4 regions of the Marinomonas sp. FW-1 genome follow, and region 1 is predicted to be linked to each of the others. Evidence: predicted binding sites of a transcription regulator. Region 1 holds the regulator's gene; each other region holds the start of a gene.
What was found. The regulator sigma-54, encoded in region 1, starts transcription at its own class of promoters, with help from an activator protein. The targets are predictions, from matches to a motif close to TGGCACNNNNNTTGCTNT.

Region 1 (4,848 bases):
CTTCTTTCACGATCTTTTCTGGCAGGTGCTGTAATAAGTCGGCTAAGTCATCACTTTCAAAGTGTTCTGAGACGGCGATAAGGCGTTCTGTATTCATGTTTTTCATGAATTGAACGCCAATATCTTCAGTCAGATACTGTAATACTTCGCCTTCGTTTTTGTCTTCGATGAGTTCCCATAAAAGCTTACGCTCTTTTGGCGGAGACGATTCTAATAGTCGAGCAACATCTTGTGCAGGTAGGGCACCATTAAGTAGGTAGCGAATTTGCATTGTGGCACCGGTCTCAAGGGACTCGGTTACCGTTTGCAAATGATTAAGGGTGTTTTGCTCCGACATGATGCTCTTTACTCATCTTCACCGAAACGATTGTTGATTAATTCAACGATCGCGTTAATGGCTTCTTGCTCATCTTCACCATTCGCTTTGATTTTGATTTCGGTGCCTTTTCCTGCAGCAAGCATCATCATTGCCATGATGCTTTTTCCATCCACATTACGCCCATCTTTTTCGATGGTGATATCACAAGAAAAGCGTGTGGTTGTTTCTATGAGTTTGCCTGCTGCACGGGCATGCAAGCCAAGTTTGTTTATAATAACAATAGACTCTTCCAGCATGCTTTATACCTATATTAATGAGTTGAAAATACTGAATAGCTCTTCGTTGCTTTGAGCAGTACGCAGCTTGTCCAATGATTCTGGAGACTGTGCTAATTCTGCAATTTGAGCCAGTGTTGATAGATGTTGGTCACATTCATGTGGCGGAACAATTAACGCAAATATAAGATCGACAGCTTGTTTGTCTATAGAGTCAAAATCGATAGGCGTCTGTAGTGACATTACCACTACAGCGGTGTGATTTGCGGACTCTAGTCGACAATGCGGAATGGCTATTCCATTGCCTATACCAGTACTTCCAAGTTTTTCTCGACCTAGCAGTGCATCATAGACGGCTTCGTTATCACAGTGAAGTCGGTTTGACGCTACTTCCGCGAGGTTTTCTAATACGCGTTTCTTGCTAATGATATCTTGTTTTGCGAGAACGAGGTCTGCTTTTAATAATGATTTCAAGGACATGATAAAATGCTTTCCGTTTAGATCAGTCGTTTGCGTTCATTGGAAGGAGGGATGTTCATCGCCTCACGGTATTTGGCTACAGTCCGTCGAGCAACTTGTATGCCTTGATCTGCCAAAATGGCAGCTAACTTATTATCACTTAAAGGTTTTTTAGCAGGTTCGTCAGCAACAAGTTTTTTGATCATGGCCCTAATTGCTGTCGAAGAGCACTCACCACCAGAGGCTGTATTAACATGGCTCGAAAAGAAATATTTTAATTCAAATATCCCTTTTGGTGTGTGCATGTATTTTTGAGTGGTTACCCTAGATATGGTTGACTCATGCATGCCTACTTCTTCAGCTACGTCATGAAGCACCATTGGTTTCATGGCTTCTTCACCAAGCTCAAAAAAATCGATCTGTCTGCTGACAATGCAGCTGGCTACTTTTAGTAGCGTCTCATTTCTGCTTTGTAAACTTTTCATGAACCATTTAGCTTCTTGTAGTGAGTTTTTGATGTAAGAAGCATCTTCGGCTGTGGCAGCGGTGCTGGCCATGGCGGAATAGGTTTCATTGATTTTTATTGGTGGAAGAGCGTCGTTGTTTAATTCAACTTGCCAAACGTCATTACGTTTTTTGACTGACACGTCAGGAATAACGTAATCGGTATCATCGGCATCAATAACCGAGCCTGGGCGCGGGTTTAGTTGTTGAATTAAGCTAATGACTTCTTTTAGCGCTTCATCTTTTAATTTTGTTTTGCGGCTTAGTTGCGCAAAATCTCTATTGCCCAATAAGGGTAAATAATGGTCAATAAGGTTATAGGTGCTTTTGTATAGAGGGTGAGTCTGGAAAGCTTCTAATTGCACCAACAGACAATCACGTAAATCAATAGAGCAGACGCCGACTGGGTCGAAGCGCTGCAGTCTATGTTGAACCGCAATGACTTCTTCCATTTCTAGGTCTTCAAGTTCAATGCTTAGTGATTCGCAGATGTCGTCAGGTGTAATGCTTAAGTATCCATCAGGCTGGACACATTCAATGATGGCATAGGCAATCTCAAGGTCTCTATCAGACATGTGAGTAAGGTTTAGTTGCCAGATAAGATGGTCTTGAATGCTTTCAGCAGGTGCGTTACGGCTTTCAAAATCGCTATCGCCTTCAAAGCTAAGGTTGTCACTGACCGCAGCTGAACTTTGGTAAGTATCATCCCAATTGCTGTCTATGGATAGCTCTTCTGGGATGCTTTCTGTCCATTCGGACTCTAGGCGTGCTTCTTCACCGTTATCTAGAGGTGTTTCTGTTGCGCTTTTTGACTCTATGCTAGCAGGTAACTCATTATGAGTTTGCTCGTCATCATCAAGCTCAAGCAGTGGGTTCGACTCTAGGAACTCATGAATCTCTTGCTTCAAATCCAACGTAGAAAGCTGCAGTAAGCGTATAGCTTGCTGCAGTTGTGGGGTCATGGTTAGCTGTTGACCTAGCTTTAATTGTAAAGACTGCTTCATGGAGCAACTCTTTTTGTTTGAGTGAATTGGAACGAGTTGTGCATACTACTCCCTTTCTACAGCAATGATAAGGGGTTATAGGCGGAAGTCGTCGCCTAAATAGACCTTTTTTACTTGTTCATTGTTGATGACTGTACTGGCATCGCCTGATGCGATGATATAACCATTACCAACAATGTAAGCTTTATCGCAGATGTCGAGGGTTTCTCTGACGTTATGATCGGTAATTAGGACACCGATTCCACTTTCTTGGAGGTGTTTAATTATTTGTTTTATGTCACCAACGGAGATTGGGTCTACTCCAGCAAATGGCTCATCAAGCAGAATGAATTTTGGGTTCATTGCAACCGCTCTTGCTATTTCTACCCGGCGCCTTTCACCTCCTGATAATGCCATTCCTAAGTTGGTGCGGATATGGGTGATATGGAACTCTTCTAAGAGCTCTTCTAATCTTTCATGTTGTTGTGCTTTAGTGAGATTTTTGCGTGTTTCTAAAATCGCTAAAATATTGTCTTCTACAGACATTTTTCTAAAAATAGATGCCTCTTGAGGAAGATAGCCAACACCTTTTTGGGCGCGAGTGTGCATGGCGTCATGGGTGATGTCTATGCCGTCAATAAATATGCCGCCAGCGTCATTGGCGACCATACCAACTATCATATAGAAACAGGTGGTTTTTCCTGCTCCGTTTGGTCCTAATAAACCAACGGCTTGGCCTGATTCAACGGAAATTGAGACGTCTTTTACTACTTTGCGTTTTTTATAGCTTTTTGCAAGGTGTTTTGCTTCTAGTAAGGCCATCTATTATTTTGCCTCAGTAGTTTGTGGCTGTAAGGTCATATTGACGCGACCAGAATCTTTTTTCTCTGCGCTAAAGGTGCCATCTTGGATCATGTAGAGAATGTAATCAGCGGAGATAGAATTCTGCATACGGCTTAGGTATCCATCTCCAGTGATTTCAAGTTTGGATTCGTCGGTTTGGTAGTGGATTTCATTCCCTCTACTGATAACTATGTTGCCATTCCAATCTATTTGTTGACTGAATTTTGCTGGCGACCCTGTGGCTTCTAGGCTGTTAAATCTGCGGGTGCTTGGGTCTGTTGTGACTTTTAAATACTGTGCTTGGATTTCTATGGAGCCTTGTTTTACAAAGACGTTGCCTTTATAGATGGCTTCGCCTGAATTCTGGTCGAAAGAGGCTTCATCAGCTTGAATTTCTAATGGCTTGTTAAGGTCATCTGGTAAAGCGTAAGTGTATTGTCCAATAAGGGCAGAAGTGAGCAACATGCTGGCGTTAATGAGTTGTTTCATAGTTTCCTCGTACAGATCCTGTCATCACGACTTCTTCTGAGTTTATAAAGGTTGTAATCTTATTCGCGGAGGTTTTTCCTTGGGTTGATATCAAGGTAGCAGCTCCGTAGCTGGTCAATGATTTGTCTTTGTCTACGTAGTGCATGTTGTCCGAGCTAAGCTGGATGTCTTCAGACTGCTGATATTTTTTCGTTGCTCTTACGTTGTCTGTTAATAGAATATCATTACTTCCGTCTTCAATAACCCCTTTATCTGCTTTTCCATGCCATTGTCCCGATTCTGAATATCGGGCAACACTAGGCTGTTCGAGCAAGGTTTTCTCTTTAAGGTCATAGTGAGAGGTTTGTTTGGCGTTCAGTGTTTCGATTAGCCCTCCATTTTCATCAAACTCTTTTACCTGCACATCGGTGATGAAATAATCGGGCGAGCCACGAAGTGCATCGCTTTCGACTAAGTTTCTTGATGGCTTTGTGCTGTACCAGCTAATCGAAGCAATAACCACAGTTACTGCCGCTAATAGTAGAATGTTTCTGGTTTTAAGTGTCTTTGCTAAATTCATTGTTATGGCGCGCCATTCGTACTGATTGCAAATATATATATGCCATAGGATGCAATGAAAGGCAGGCCTATCCATCTAGGGATTGCATTGCTCTTAGATTTTTTGAATATAAAGATGGCAATAGCAAGTGCGACCGTTAATCCTAGTACCCAAGGGAAATCACGCTGCACGACACTTGGGTCGATTATGCCGGGGGCGATCAGTGCTGGTAAAGGTAATACGGTGGCTAGGTTAAATACGTTTGAACCTAGTACGTTGCCAATGGCGATATCATGATGTCCTTTTCTCACACTACTAACAGAAGCTGCTAACTCAGGAAGGCTGGTTCCAACTGCAACGATAGTCAGGCCAATAACTAGCTCGCTCACTCCCAAAGCAGTCGCTATGCCAATGGCGCCCCAAACTAGAAGTTTAGAG
Region 2 (4,848 bases), 1.2 Mb from region 1:
CCTCGGGTATACCCGGGCCATTATCGATAATGCTGATTTTGCACACCAAGCGATGGCGCTTGGAACCTATCGTAAATTGTCGCAAAGCACGCGTTACCATATGAATCGTCTTATGGTGATTGTCTTGGTCTTCCATTAGTGCCTGCATGGCGTTGCGAGTGATATTGAGTAACGCTTGTATCAGCTGTGACTCGTCACCGATTAAATCTGGGATACTAGGGTCGTAGTCTCGGATGACTTTAATCTGATTCTCTGTTTCAACCGAAATAAGCTGTCTAACACGCTCAATCACTTTGTGAATGTTGAGAGGTTTGTTTTTTGGCAGCTGTCTTGGCCCTAAGAGACGATCAACGAGATCTCGTAAACGATCAGACTCTTCAATAATGACCTGTGTGTAATCATTTAGAGCTTCATCGGTAAAGGCGCGGCTAATGAGCTGAGCGGCTCCACGAATACCGCCTAAGGGGTTTTTAATTTCATGGGCTAGACCTCGCACAAGCTCTTTACTGCTTTCATGATTCGCAATGAGCTCGTCTTCTTGCGAAATCCGCTTCATTCGATCTCGTGGATATAACTCGATAATCAAGCTTTCTGTATTATTGGTCGTGCCCATAACAGGTGTAACGGTGTAATCGCAGAACAGTTTTTTGTTATTACTGCACTCAATTTCTGCTTCACGTTTTGTGAATGGGTGACCCGATTCAATGGCAGAATACAAAGCTTGAATGCTTTCTTCGTTTTCCCTAAAGGCAACGCTGATGTCGTTGCCATAGATTCGACGACGGCTAACAGCTAACAACATTTCGGCAGCAGGGTTTAAATATTCAATTTGAAGTTGATCGTTTAATTGAACAACAGCAGTGGATAAATGGTCGATTAGTAAACTATACACAGACAGCGCCTCTCTGTTGACTCCTGCTTTTATGACTTTCTTCTAATACAGTTGCAAAAAGCGAACCAACATTGGGCAGCTTTGAGTAGCTTGTTTATTAAGGTTTTTGTCATTTGGATAAAAACATTATGCACCATAATTGTGCGCAATGGTTGTGAGGTTTTTTTTAGGGCAAAAAAAAGCCCTGATTTGTATCAGGGCTTTTCGTATTTTATTAACCGCTATTGCGATTAAACGCTGTAGTAAAGTTCGAACTCAAGTGGGTGAGTTGTCATTGCTACACGCTGCGCTTCGCCAGACTTAAGATCGATGTAAGCGTCGATCATGTCGTCAGAGAATACACCGCCTTGAGTCAAGAATGCACGGTCTTCGTCTAGGCACTTAAGTGCTTCTTCTAGGCTGCCAGCAACCTGTGGGATAGCCAAAGCTTCTTCAGCTGGAAGGTCGTACAAGTCTTTATCTGCTGCATCGCCAGGGTGAATCTTGTTTTTGATACCGTCGATACCAGCCATCAACATTGCTGCGAATGCTAGGTATGGGTTTGCGGTTGGATCAGGGAAACGAGCTTCAATACGTTTGCCTTTAGGGCTTGCAACGTATGGGATACGGATAGAAGCAGAACGGTTGCGTGCAGAGTACGCAAGCATTACAGGTGCTTCGAAGTGAGGGACAAGACGCTTGTAAGAGTTAGTTGAAGCGTTAGTGAACGCGTTCAATGCTTTAGCGTGCTTAATGATACCGCCAATGTAGTAAAGCGCCATTTCAGATAGGCCAGCGTATTGGTCACCAGCGAATTGGTTAGTGCCATCTTTCCAGAAAGATTGGTGAACGTGCATACCAGAACCGTTGTCACCAACGATTGGTTTAGGCATGAACGTCGCTGTTTTACCGTAAGCGTGAGCTACGTTATGAACGCAGTACTTAAGGATTTGAACTTCGTCTGCTTTTTTAACTAGAGTGTTGAATTTAACACCGATTTCGTTTTGACCAGCAGTCGCCACTTCGTGGTGATGAACTTCAACAACCAAGCCCATTGTTTCCATTGCGCCACACATAGCGCTACGAAGGTCGTGGTGAGAGTCTACTGGTGGTACTGGGAAATAACCGCCTTTAACGAAAGGACGGTGGCCCATGTTGCCGCCTTCAAATTTTTTGTTAGAAGACCAAGCGGCTTCTTCAGAGTTGATTTCTACTGTGCTACCAGACATGTCTGTTTTCCAGCGAACATCGTCAAAAATGAAGAACTCTGGCTCTGGACCGAAGAATGCAGTGTCGCCAAGGCCAGTAGATTTAAGGAATTCTTCAGCGCGAAGTGCTACAGAGCGTGGGTCACGGTCGTAGCCTTGCATTGTAGAAGGCTCGATGATGTTACAACGAACAATAACAGTCGCTTCTTCTGTGAAAGGATCGATAATAGCAGTATCGTCCTGAGGCATCATGATCATGTCAGATTCGTTAATGCCTTTCCAACCAGCGATTGATGATCCATCAAACATCTGACCGTTTTCAAAAAACTCTTCATCTACCGTAATAGCTGGAATAGATACGTGTTGTTCTTTACCTTTAAAATCGGTAAAGCGAAGGTCAACCCACTTCGCGTCGTGCTCAGCAATCAAGGCAAGGGTCTTGTTTGACATAGTTGTTCTCCAGTCGTAGTTAAAGCGAAATTGTTTTTCGTTGTAAAAGGCGCTTTATTTAAAATAATACAAAGCACCGTTTGTCGAGTTATTTATCAAACATAAGTAAGCACAACTTGTGCCAGAAATCTGTGCGAGCCAATAAGTCTTTATTTTACAATTAGATAGAGCGTTCCAATTATAAATTGCACTTATTTGTGGCTCGTTAGGAGGGTAAGCAAAACAGTTTTTGCACTTAAAAGGTGCGCTTTTTGGTGTTTTGTATTCTTTTGGTGCGAATTTAGCGTTTTCGTATCGAATGGCTTTTCTTTATACTGTGCGCCTTTATAAATATCCGGTATAAACCACAATCCCTATGAAATTTATTGTTAAGTTCTTTGCAGAAATCACCATCAAAAGTCGCCCTGTTCGAAAAGCTTTTATTAAGCAGCTTCGACATAATGTTAAGTTGGTTCTTAAAAAGCACGATGCTGATGTTGTCGTATCAGGTAACTGGGATTTCATCGAAGTGTTTTCTGATAAAGATGAATTGCGGGAAGAGTTTACAGAAGCGCTTTCTAATATTGCTGGTATAGCGCATTTTCAATTTGTACGTGAATTCCCTTTAGTTGATCTAGATGACATCGTTGAACAAGCCATCACATCTTATGGTGATGTCATTAAAGATGCCGTGTTTGCTGTCCGAGTGAAACGAGTGGGTCATCATGACTTTACCTCGGTAGATGCAGAGAGACACATCGGTGGCTGTTTAAAAGCACGTTGTGGTGCTTTGGCAGTACGCTTAAAAAATCCTGAAGTATTGGTGCCGATCGATATTCGAGATAATCGAGTATGGATGATTGAGCAACGTGTAGAAGGGCTTGGAGGTTATCCACTAGGTTCGCAAGACTGTGTATTGTCTCTAATGTCTGGCGGGTATGACTCAACAGTGAGCTCTTATCTCACAATGAGTCGAGGCTTGAAAACACATTTCTGCTTCTTTAACCTTGGTGGTGATGCTCACGAAATTGGCGTAAAGCAAGTTTCTAATTTCCTTTGGGAGAAATACGGCTCAACTTTGAATGTGAAATTCATCACCGTACCTTTCGAGGCGGTTGTGGGTGAGATTCTTACCAAAGTCGATAACTCTGAAATGGGCGTTATTCTAAAACGCATGATGTTGCGAGCGGCCTCTAAGTTAATGCCTGAGGTAGGCGCAAAAGCGTTGGTAACAGGGGAAAGCGTTGCCCAGGTTTCTAGCCAAACATTGGTGAATTTAAAAGTCATTGACCAAGTAACAGAAGAGCTTGTGCTGCGCCCTCTGATTACTTCAAATAAACAAGAAATTATCGATAAGGCCATTGAGATTGGTACCGCACCTTTTGCGGCGAGTATGCCAGAGTTTTGTGGTGTTATCTCAGTAAAGCCCACCACACGTGCTAAAATGCATCGTGTAGAGAAACAAGAGTCCAATTTTGACTTTTCAGTATTGGAAAGTGCCATCGAAAACGCACAGATCATGTCCATTCAAAATGTCATGGAGGATGTGTCTAAGCAATATCAGGGCGAAGTGCCTGTTGTCCGTATGCCGGTTGGTGACGAAGTCATTATTGATATTCGCCATCCTGATGAAGCGAGTAATCGACCTTTAAAAGTCAGTGGTCGTCCAGTGAAGGTGATTCCATTTTTTGCACTCGAATCTAATTGGGCTGATTTGGATAAAGATGTAACGCATTTATTGTATTGCGGTAAAGGCGTAATGAGTCGTATGCATGCTTCTTTCCTTTTAGGTAAAGGGCATGAGAACGTAGGTGTTTACCTACCATAAATAAGTACTAATAAGCGGTAGCATTTTTGTAGTAAATGAATGCTATCGTTTATATTTGAATGTGCATTGTTACTCTATTGAATTATTTTTGTGGACTTTTTTTGTCACTTTAATGGGATATTGATCAATATAAGGGTACAATTGCGCGAATTTTACCCCGCACCAAGATCCGAGACGCTTGAAGAGCATGCCTGCCCGTATCAAGCGGCGGTATATCTTTTTGCTCACGCTAAATGCAGAGAACTATAAATGTCTAATGATATCAATAAGTTACGTAACGTAGCTATTATTGCCCACGTTGACCATGGTAAAACTACCTTGGTTGATCAGCTATTAAGCCAATCTGGTACACTGGATCGTAAGGACCTAGGTTCTGAACGAATCATGGACTCGAACGATCAAGAGAAAGAACGTGGTATCACGATTTTGGCGAAAAACACGTCAATCATGTGGAACGACTACCGTATTAATATCGTTGATACACCTGGACACGCCGACTTCGGTGGTGAGGT
Region 3 (4,848 bases), 1.9 Mb from region 1:
ACAAGATTATGATCTTGCGATTGTGGTGGTAGATGGTTTGTCCTCTCTCGCAATAGAACAAAATACCCTACCTTTTCTGCAAGCCCTCTCCAGCCATATTAAAGACTGGAAGCTAGCGCCCATCTGTTTTGTAAAACAAGGTCGCGTGGCCATTGGCGATGATATTTGCGAACGCTTAAACGCCAAATGCGTTTTGGTGTTAATCGGCGAACGCCCGGGGCTTAGTTCCCCCGACAGCTTAGGCTTATACCTGACTTGGGGCGGCAAAGTAGGCTTTACCGACGCCTACCGCAACTGTATCTCCAACATTCGCCCTGCGGGCTTGGTGTATCAAGAAGCGGCACGCAAAGCTTTTTATTTATTAAACGAAGCACGAACCCTGAAACTATCAGGCGTCAAACTCAAAGACAGATCAGACGATGATTTAATTATGGACACCAGCAAGGAGTCGAAGAACTTCCTAATCTCTTAGGGACAAGAAACACATAAGCCCATCGGGTAAAAATGACGGTTAAACCACTTAACTAGAGCATATAAGGAACGACAATGAGTGATCAATTAGATAAAGAATACCTGGCAAAACGCCAGTTAAAAAGAGGCTCTGCTGGCTGGATTCTGCTAGCGGGTTTGGGGGTTTCATACGTAATATCAGGCGATTTTGCAGGCTGGAACTTTGGTATCGCCGAAGCTGGCTGGGGTGGCTTTGCCATTGCGGCAGGACTCATGGCGGTTATGTATCTGACGCTGGTTTTATCCTTAGCTGAAATGTCTGCGGCCATTCCAGCAGCTGGCGGTGGTTACAGTTTTGCGCGCCAAGCCATGGGACCAACAGGCGGCTATTTAACAGGCTTAGCCGTATTAATCGAATACGCCTTGGCACCAGCGGCCATTGTTATTTTCATCGGTTCCGCGGTGGAAGCCCTCTTAGGCTTTAATGGACCTTGGGTTTATGCGGCGTTTTATCTGGTCTTTATTGCCATCCACTTGGCTGGGGTTGGTGAAGCACTAAAAGTTATGATGGTCATCAGTGGCTTGGCGGTTATCGCCATCTTAGCCACCGCGGTTGCCTTGATTGGTGATTTTGATACCAGCCGTTTATTCGATGTGGCCGTAACCGATGCGGCTGGAGCGTCTGAATTTATGCCAATGGGTTGGTATGGCGTTTGGGCGGCATTGCCATTTGGCATGTGGTTGTTCTTGGCTGTTGAAGGTGTTCCTCTTGCAGCGGAAGAAGCAAAAGACCCAGCGAAAGATGTGCCTAAGGGCATTATCGGCGCGATGATTTTCTTACTTTTCACGGCTCTTTTAGTGGTGTTCTTATTGGCGGGCGCCGCGGGTGCAGACGCCATGAGCAAAAGCGCAGTACCTTTGGTGGATGCCTTGAACTTTGCAGGTCACGGCACTCTGGCAACCGTGGTTAACGTCTTGGGGCTTGCTGGCTTAATCGCCTCTTTCTTCTCCATCATCTACGGTTACAGCCGTTTGGTATTCGCCTTATCTCGTGCGGGTTACCTTCCTAAAAGCTTGTCTGTTACCGATAAACGCAAAGTACCTTCTCGTGCTTTGATTGTCCCTGGCATTTTGGGCTTTCTTGCCTCTTTGACTGGCGAAGGCGATTTAATGTTAGCCATGGCCGTGGTTGGCGCGACTGTGTCTTATGCCTTGATGGCGTTAAGCCATATCTTATTGCGCATCAAGCAACCAAATATGGAACGCCCATACAAAACACCTGGCGGTATCTTCACATCGTCCGTTGCTTTCATATTGTCTCTATTGGCTCTAACTGGGGTTTACGCTTACGATCCACGTGCCTTTAACTACACTCTTATCTTGTTCGTGATTGGCGCAGCGTACTACTTCTTCTATAGCAAAAATCGCCTTGTGGCGAAAACACCAGAAGAGGAATTCGACATGCTGGCAGAGGCCGAAGCGGATCTTGCCGCCTCAGCTTAATTCGGTTTAATAGATCTCGTAACAACAAAAAGCCCCCGCATTTTTCAATGCGGGGGCTTTTAATTATCTAAACGTTTTCTTAACGTAAATTATGACTTCGCAAGGTTCATACTTTGCAAAGCAACACGCTCAGGCTCCATCATGTAACGATAAACCAACGCCGCGACAATACCGCCAATGAATATGGCGTAATTTGCCAAGGAGCTAAAAACAAAGGTCGCTAAGATAGAAACAAAACCCGCAATCAACAAAGCATAAACACTCTTTTTATTCACCCCGTTCTCATACCAGTAAGCCCCTTTTGGTGACTCTGTATACAAGGCTGCTATGTCGATGTTGCCTTTTTTGATAAAGAAGTAATCAACAATAATAATGCCATACAAAGGCCCGATCATCGCGCCCAATACATCCACTGTGTAATGGATCACTTCTGGGTTATTGAACAGATTCCAAGGCGTTAGCAATACCGAACCAAATGCGGCAATAAAACCACCCGCTTTAAAGCTAATTTTCTGTGGCGATACGTTGGAAAAATCAAACGCTGGCGCGACAAAGTTCGCCACAATATTAATACCCACTGTCGCAAAGATAAATGTCAATGCACCCAGTACCGTGATAAAACCAGAATCAAGACGTTTCACGGTTTCCACAGGGTCGGTAATCATCTGACCGAATACAGGAATCGAAGCCGAAACAATCACCACACTGAACAAAGAGAACAATACAAAGTTAACTGGCAAACCCAATAGGTTGCCTAGTTTCAATTTTTTATAGCTGCCGCAATAACGGGAGAAGTCACTGAAGTTCAACGTTGGCCCTGCAAAATACGCCGCCACCAAAGCAATCGCAATGAACATCTGAGCATAAGCATCCAGACCCGTTAAGTTAGATGAACTTAGGTTGAAACTGATGTTTTCCCAGCCAGCTAAATTAATCATGTAAATACACAAAGCAAACATAGCAATATAAATAGCAGGGCCAGACCAATCGATCACTTTACGGATCATGTCCATACCAAACATGAACACAACACCTTGAACAAGCCACATAGCAGTAAAGCCAATCCAGCCTAGATACGAAAGCCCAATAAAAGATTCATCGGCAAGCGATGCCATCTCAGGGAAGAAATAAAGCAGTAAGATAATAAAGGAACTGGATGCCAGAAAGGTTTGAATACCGTACCAAACCACGGCAATTAAGCCACGAATGATGGCTGGGATATTAGCCCCGAACACACCAAAAGACATACGCGCTACGACAGGAAAAGGGATACCGGCTTTTTGTCCTGGTTTGCCCATCAAATTGGCAAACACCAATACGATTGAAATGCCCAATAGCAAACTGATAAATACCTGAATACCATTCAACCCTAAGGCAAACAAACTGGCAGCAAACACATAACCACCCACACTGTGCACATCAGACATCCAAAAAGCGAAAATGCTATACCATCCCCACTTTTGATCTTTCTCCGGCAATAGATCGCTATTCGCTAATCTAGGGCTTTGCTCAAATTCTTGCTTCATGGTCTCGTTCCTTTTTAATTGTATACAATAACAAATACAATTTATGTGCCAAAAATAGAAACAAAAGAATCTAAGAAAAATCACGCCTCATAGGGCTAAAATCGCCATAAAAACGCACTAATGCGAGTCAAAAACAAAACAATCACACCATTATTGTGCAACATACTTGTGTTTTTATTTGAGATGTCCCCAACGAATTGTCGTGCTATATTATTTAACCAGCACATTTACTGAAAAAAAATTGTATACGATTAATAGAGACCATCATGTCCAATGACGAGAACATCTACCGACAAATATTAAAAGCGATTGTCGAGCACCAATTACCGCCTGGGGCGCGCTTACCAGAAGACCGTTTATCAGAGGCCTTTGGCGTAAGCAGAACAGGTATCCGCAAGGTATTGCAGCGACTCGCTTTAGAACATTTTGTGGTGATTGAGAAAAACAAAGGTGCGCAAGTAAACCGCCCAAGCAAAACCGAAGCGATAGAAGTGCTAGACAGCCGTATTTTGATCGAGCCACAACTCATTCCAGCTTTACTAACACACTGGGATACAGCGCAATCTGAACGCTTTCGCGCTATGGCAATAGAAGAAAAGCGCGCCGAAGAAAATAATCAACTCGCCGATGCCATTCAGTTAACGGCTCGCTTTCACTATGAACTAGCGACATTATCTGGCAATAAAGTACTAGCACATTTTGTTGAACAGCTTTGTTATCGGTCTTCCTTAATTTTAGCGGCTTACGGCACCCGTGGCAGTGTCGGCTGTGATTGTGGCGACCACTCTCAGTTGCTCGACATTCTTGATCAAGGACACTCAGACAAGGCACAAAACTGGATGAGCCATCACCTTAAACACATAAAATCTTCACTTATTCTCGAAACCAAACCTGAAGAAAACATTGATTTTCAAAAACTTTTTGGCCGCTAGGAGCACCATGCGAATTCAGCTCATAAACCCAAACACCAGTGCCGACATGACTCACGCGATGGCGCTGAGCGCCAAATCCGTTGCGCTAGATAGCACGCAAATTATCGCCTGCACTCCCGAACATGGCCCTAAAAGCATCGAATGCGCTTTTGATGAAGTCATCGCCAGCGCGGCGCTTCTTGATCTTATCGAACAAGGCAAGCAACAAGATGTCGATGCTCACATTATCGCCTGCTTTGGTGATCCAGCATTAGACGCAGCAAGAGAACTGGCCGATGCCCCTGTTATTGGCATTGCTGAAGCAGGCTTCCAAATGGCCAGTTTGATTTCTCATCGATTTGGCGTTGTCACCACGCTATCTAGAACCTTGCCAGCGAGCGAGCATTTACTACAAAAATATGGTCATAAGCATCATTGCAGTGGCGTAAGAGCCACCG
Region 4 (4,848 bases), 790 kb from region 1:
CATTAGGTCGTATCCTTAGCGTCCTCTGCACATTTTTGGTTCATTTCACTTTTTTGCCGCTCAATCACATCAGAATGAAAGGGGATTTTCGACTGCAGCAGCGCTCTATTGTTGCTTATCCTCCGTATTTATCTATTTTCTGTGTATCTTAATGGCGCAATTTTTGCAGTTTACTTGAGTGTAACTTAACGCTTTCAAAGAGAATGCACCATGTCCGCTCCCCCCGAAAAAGAATTGACTGTGATGTTGGTCGATAATGAGCCTGCAAGAGCGGCTATTGTAGAACAAGCTATGATGGATAGCGGTTACCGTGTCATTAGACGTTTAGAGAATGCTAAAAACCTAACCGAAGCCGTAGCAGAGTTTCAACCAGATATGGTGATTATTGATATTGAATCACCTGATCGAGACATGTTGGAAAATATGTCTCGTCTCACTAAAGATAATCCTCGCCCAATCGTGATGTTTGCTGAACAGGATGACTCTAAGTATGTAGAGGCTGCCATTAGGGCTGGGGTAAGCGCCTATGTGGTTGATGGCGTCAATAGCGGTAGCGTCAAAGCATTATTACAAGTGGCTATTGCGCGATTTAGGGAGTTTCATGCTCTTAGGTCTGAGCTTGAGTCGGTAAAAAGCCAGCTTGAAGATCGTAAGCTGATAGATAAAGCAAAAGGTTTAATCATGAAACATCAGAAATGTGATGAGCCAGCGGCCTATCAAGCTCTTAGAAAACTAGCAATGGATCGTAGTCAACGTATGACAGATGTTGCTAGAAATATCATATCTGTCATGGAGTTGATGGGAGGTTCAAAATGAACACAGTGCAATCAAATAGTCTTATTCAGCAAGCGGATCCCATTCGTATCGGTTTTATCCCACTTATCGATTGCGCGCCTTTTGTTATTGCTCAAGAGAAGGGCTTCTTTGTCGATGAGGGCGTCAATGTTGTACTTTCTAAAGAGGCATCTTGGGCAAGTATTCGTGACAAGGTAGCGTTTAATTTGCTAGACGGTGCGCACATGTTGTCATCAATGCCGATCGCTGCCAGCCTAGGGATAGGTAGCATCAAAACAGCAATGCAAACCAGTTTTACCGTAAGCCACAACGGTAATGGCATAACGATTGGTAATTTTCTGTACGACCAACTGCAACATTTTGCTGACTCTTCTCTGGACATCCGAACGGGCGTCGCTTTAAAAAGGCTCATTGATCATCGAGGTGACAAAGTCGCGCCGTTGCGTTTTGCGATGGTGTACCCTTATTCCTCTCATAATTATCAGTTACGGGATTGGCTGAGTCGAGCTGGTATTAATCCGGATAAAGATGTCCAAATAGTGGTTATTCCTCCGGTAAAAATGGTCGATAACTTAAGACGTGGCGATATAGATGGCTATTGTGTGGGTGAGCCATGGAATAGCTTGGCGGTTGAGCAAGGTGTTGGTCATATGCTGGTCACAGGATATGAAATTTGGGGAAGCACTCCGGAGAAAGTATTTGGAGTGAACGCCCTTTGGGCCGAGCAAAATCAAGCACAACATCTTGCGATTATTCGGGCGTTAGATAAAGCCTGCGCTTGGGTAGATGTCGCAGAAAACCAAGCTGAGCTTCTTAGTATTTTGAGCCATCCAGATTATTTAAATTGCACTATGCAGCAGTTGGTGTATGGCTTTGGTTCTATTAAACCAAAGGGACAGTTTGATTGGCCAATGGAAGCGTTTCAGCGTTTTTCCGGTAGTGATATTAATAAGCCACTGCCGAGTTATGCATTATGGGTCATGGCTCAGATGCATCGCTGGCAACAGTTAGGTGGTGTGTCCAAGCTAAACCAGTTAGCCGAGCAAATTTATCGTAAAGATCTTTACTACAAAGCACTGGGCTTAGTTGAAGACAAAAATGCCATAGAGTGGCAGCTACCAGAGGCAGACGAAGCAACTTGGTTATCTTTGGTGGCGGATGGGGAAATTCGTTTGCACCCTGAAGGGATTTTAAAGGGGTTTGAAAGATTGGCGTAATGCGCATCGGATGATGTGATGTTTTAGTGCGCTGTGCATGATTATTGGGCAAGAATAAAGATGTTCTTATCGGTCTGCATTTCAAAATTGAGCGGAAAAAATACAAAAAACCATATAAAACAGTTGTTTATTTTAATTGGCACACTGCGTGCTTTGTAAAATACATAGAGAAAAATTTTTTGAAAAAAAATGGTGAAATTGGCAACGGTCGTTAATTGTCACCCACATTACTGAATCTCCAAAGTCGGATTTTCTTTGAATGGCAAAGGCGCCTGCAAACACATTCTATTTGTGTTGTGCATGCGCCTTTTTTTGTTTTTCTACTTTTTGAAATGTATTTAGTTGCGGAGTATGACAATGAACCTAAGATTTTTGAAAGCCTTAGATCCCCTTCCTAAAATGGGTTTTTCCATATTAATGGGGTCCGTTCTGTTATCTGGTGTTGCCCAAGCGGAGGTTGGTTATGCGGAAAAGGAAGAGCTTAAATTTGGTTTTATCAAACTAACCGATATGGCGCCATTGGCGATTGCGTATGAGAAAGGCTATTTCGAAGATGAAGGGCTGTATGTCACTTTGGAAGCTCAAGCAAATTGGAAAGTTCTGCTCGACCGAGTGATTGATGGGCAGTTAGATGGCGCTCATATGCTAGCGGGTCAGCCACTGGGTGCAACTATTGGGTACGGTACGAAAGCGCACATAGTGACCGCTTTTAGTATGGATTTGAATGGTAATGGTATTACGGTTTCCAACGATGTTTGGGATGAAATGAAGAAAAACATTCCAAATGGTCCAGATGGCAAGCCTGTTCATCCAATCAGTGCCAGTGCTTTAAAGCCTGTAATAGATGGCTATAAAGCCCAAGGCAAACCATTCAAAATGGGCATGGTGTTTCCCGTCTCCACTCATAATTACGAGCTGCGTTATTGGCTTGCTGCTGGTGGCATTCATCCAGGTTATTACGCCCCAGCGCGAGGCGACACCAGTGGTCAGATTAATGCCGATGCTTTGCTGTCTGTTACACCGCCACCGCAAATGCCAGCCACCATGGAAGCGGGAACGATTTCAGGTTACTGCGTTGGTGAACCTTGGAACCAACAAGCTGTGTTTAAAGGGATTGGTGTGCCAGTCATTACCGATTATGAAATCTGGAAAAATAACCCAGAGAAAGTCTTTGGTGTGAGCAGCGACTGGGCGGATCAATACCCCAACACGCACATTCGTGTTGTCAAAGCCATGATTCGTGCTGCGAAATGGCTAGATGAAAACAACAATGCTAATCGCCCTGAGGCGGTAAAAATCCTCTCGCGTAGCCAATATGTGGGCGCTGATTACGATGTGATCGCCAACAGTATGACCGGTACTTTTGAGTATGAAAAAGGCGATAAACGTGACATTCCAGATTTCAACGTCTTCTTCCGTCATCACGCAACTTATCCCTATTACAGCGATGCGATTTGGTACCTAACGCAAATGCGTCGTTGGGGGCAAATTTCCGAACCTAAGTCTGACGAATGGTTCATGAAGATCGCTAAAGATGTCTACCGTCCTGATATTTATGCGCAAGCGGCACAATCCTTAATAGAGGAGGGTGTCATGTCGGCAGACGAGTTTCCTGATTTTGATAAGGAAGATGGTTTTAAACCACCTCAAAGCGACTTTATTGATGGTGTCATGTATGACGGTAAACACCCTAATGATTATCTGAAGCGATTTAAGATTGGTCTAAAAGGCGATGATCAGGTCTAAACCAAACACGATAAGTGAGATAAAGATGATGATATCAAACATAACCATGGCTTCTTTAAAGGATAAGATCAGCGCATTTTCTTTGAAGGGCGTTCTACTGCCAGTCTTTGGAATTATAGTTTTCATCTTGTTGTGGCAAGCAGGAGCAAGTCGAGTTCATACCTCTCTGGGAGAATTTCCTGGCCCTGTTGTGGTGTATGAACAGTGGAATAGTTTGGTGGCAGAACACCAGAATGAACGAGTGAAGGCCGAAAAGTTTTACGTCCGCCAAGAAGAGCGTATTGCGGAACGTCAAGCTAAAGACCCAAGCTATGCTGGCATTATCCGGGATTACACTGGTAAGCCGACCTTTTTTGACCAGATATTTACCAGCTTGTACACCGTTCTAGCTGGGTTTGGTCTGGCCAGCCTTATTGCTATTCCTGTAGGGATTTTGATTGGTTTGAATCGTTCTGTTTACAGTGCCCTGAATCCGGTGATTCAGGTATTTAAGCCGGTTTCTCCGCTGGCATGGTTGCCTTTGGTCACTATGGTCGTGAGTGCGAGTTATGTATCTGATGATCCTATGTTTTCCAAATCATTCTTAACGTCCATGTTCACGGTCACCTTGTGCTGCATGTGGCCAACTTTGATAAATACGGCGGTGGGGGTCGCAGCGGTCGAAAAAGACTTGCTTAACGTATCCAAAGTATTGCGCCTTGGGTGGGTGACACATGTGATGAAGATCGTCATTCCGTCCGCGATTCCTTTGATGTTCACAGGTTTACGTCTGTCATTAGGTATTGCATGGATGGTGTTGATTGCGGCGGAAATGTTGGCGCAAAACCCAGGGCTAGGGAAGTTTGTTTGGGATGAGTTTCAAAATGGCAGTTCGAACTCGTTGGGCCGAATTATGGTGGCTGTTCTGATGATTGGTTTTATTGGGTATTTGTTGGATCGAGTGATGTTGGCATTCCAGCGCTTCGCTTCTTGGGATAAGACGCAGGTGCTTCGATAAGAAGCGATTTGTCGAAAATACATTAATTTAGAGTGCGCTAACGGAGAATGCTATGACAACACATTTAGATATAAGCCATATTTCTATTGAGTT

Region 2: glnA (glutamate--ammonia ligase) is a predicted target of sigma-54. The motif match lies at 2,636-2,653, and genes of this name have one in related genera.
Region 3: C1X04_RS01580 (NCS1 family nucleobase:cation symporter-1) is a predicted target of sigma-54. The motif match lies at 3,513-3,530, and genes of this name have one in related genera.
Region 4: C1X04_RS06710 (CmpA/NrtA family ABC transporter substrate-binding protein) is a predicted target of sigma-54. The motif match lies at 2,150-2,167, and genes of this name have one in related genera.

The regions. Positions count from the first base shown of each region.
Region 1 is NZ_CP025987.1:2,219,276-2,224,123, reverse strand. Features, by position in the region: gene mgtE (magnesium transporter) at 1-337, opposite strand, end outside; gene C1X04_RS10440 (HPr family phosphocarrier protein) at 346-615, opposite strand; gene ptsN (PTS IIA-like nitrogen regulatory protein PtsN) at 625-1,074, opposite strand; gene C1X04_RS10430 (RNA polymerase factor sigma-54) at 1,092-2,561, opposite strand; gene lptB (LPS export ABC transporter ATP-binding protein) at 2,637-3,362, opposite strand; gene lptA (lipopolysaccharide transport periplasmic protein LptA) at 3,366-3,872, opposite strand; gene lptC (LPS export ABC transporter periplasmic protein LptC) at 3,856-4,431, opposite strand; gene C1X04_RS10410 (calcium/sodium antiporter) at 4,434-4,848, opposite strand, start outside.
Region 2 is NZ_CP025987.1:3,465,701-3,470,548, reverse strand. Features, by position in the region: gene glnL (nitrogen regulation protein NR(II)) at 1-892, opposite strand, end outside; gene glnA (glutamate--ammonia ligase) at 1,123-2,529, opposite strand; gene thiI (tRNA uracil 4-sulfurtransferase ThiI) at 2,885-4,336, shown strand; gene typA (translational GTPase TypA) at 4,586-4,848, shown strand, end outside.
Region 3 is NZ_CP025987.1:341,851-346,698, reverse strand. Features, by position in the region: gene eutC (ethanolamine ammonia-lyase subunit EutC) at 1-472, shown strand, start outside; gene eat (ethanolamine permease) at 547-1,953, shown strand; gene C1X04_RS01580 (NCS1 family nucleobase:cation symporter-1) at 2,043-3,479, opposite strand; gene C1X04_RS01575 (GntR family transcriptional regulator) at 3,746-4,411, shown strand; gene C1X04_RS01570 (aspartate/glutamate racemase family protein) at 4,419-4,848, shown strand, end outside.
Region 4 is NZ_CP025987.1:1,430,024-1,434,871, forward strand. Features, by position in the region: gene C1X04_RS06695 (helix-turn-helix transcriptional regulator) at 1-6, shown strand, start outside; gene C1X04_RS06700 (ANTAR domain-containing response regulator) at 211-816, shown strand; gene C1X04_RS06705 (CmpA/NrtA family ABC transporter substrate-binding protein) at 813-2,012, shown strand; gene C1X04_RS06710 (CmpA/NrtA family ABC transporter substrate-binding protein) at 2,370-3,758, shown strand; gene C1X04_RS06715 (ABC transporter permease) at 3,784-4,755, shown strand; gene C1X04_RS06720 (ABC transporter ATP-binding protein) at 4,808-4,848, shown strand, end outside.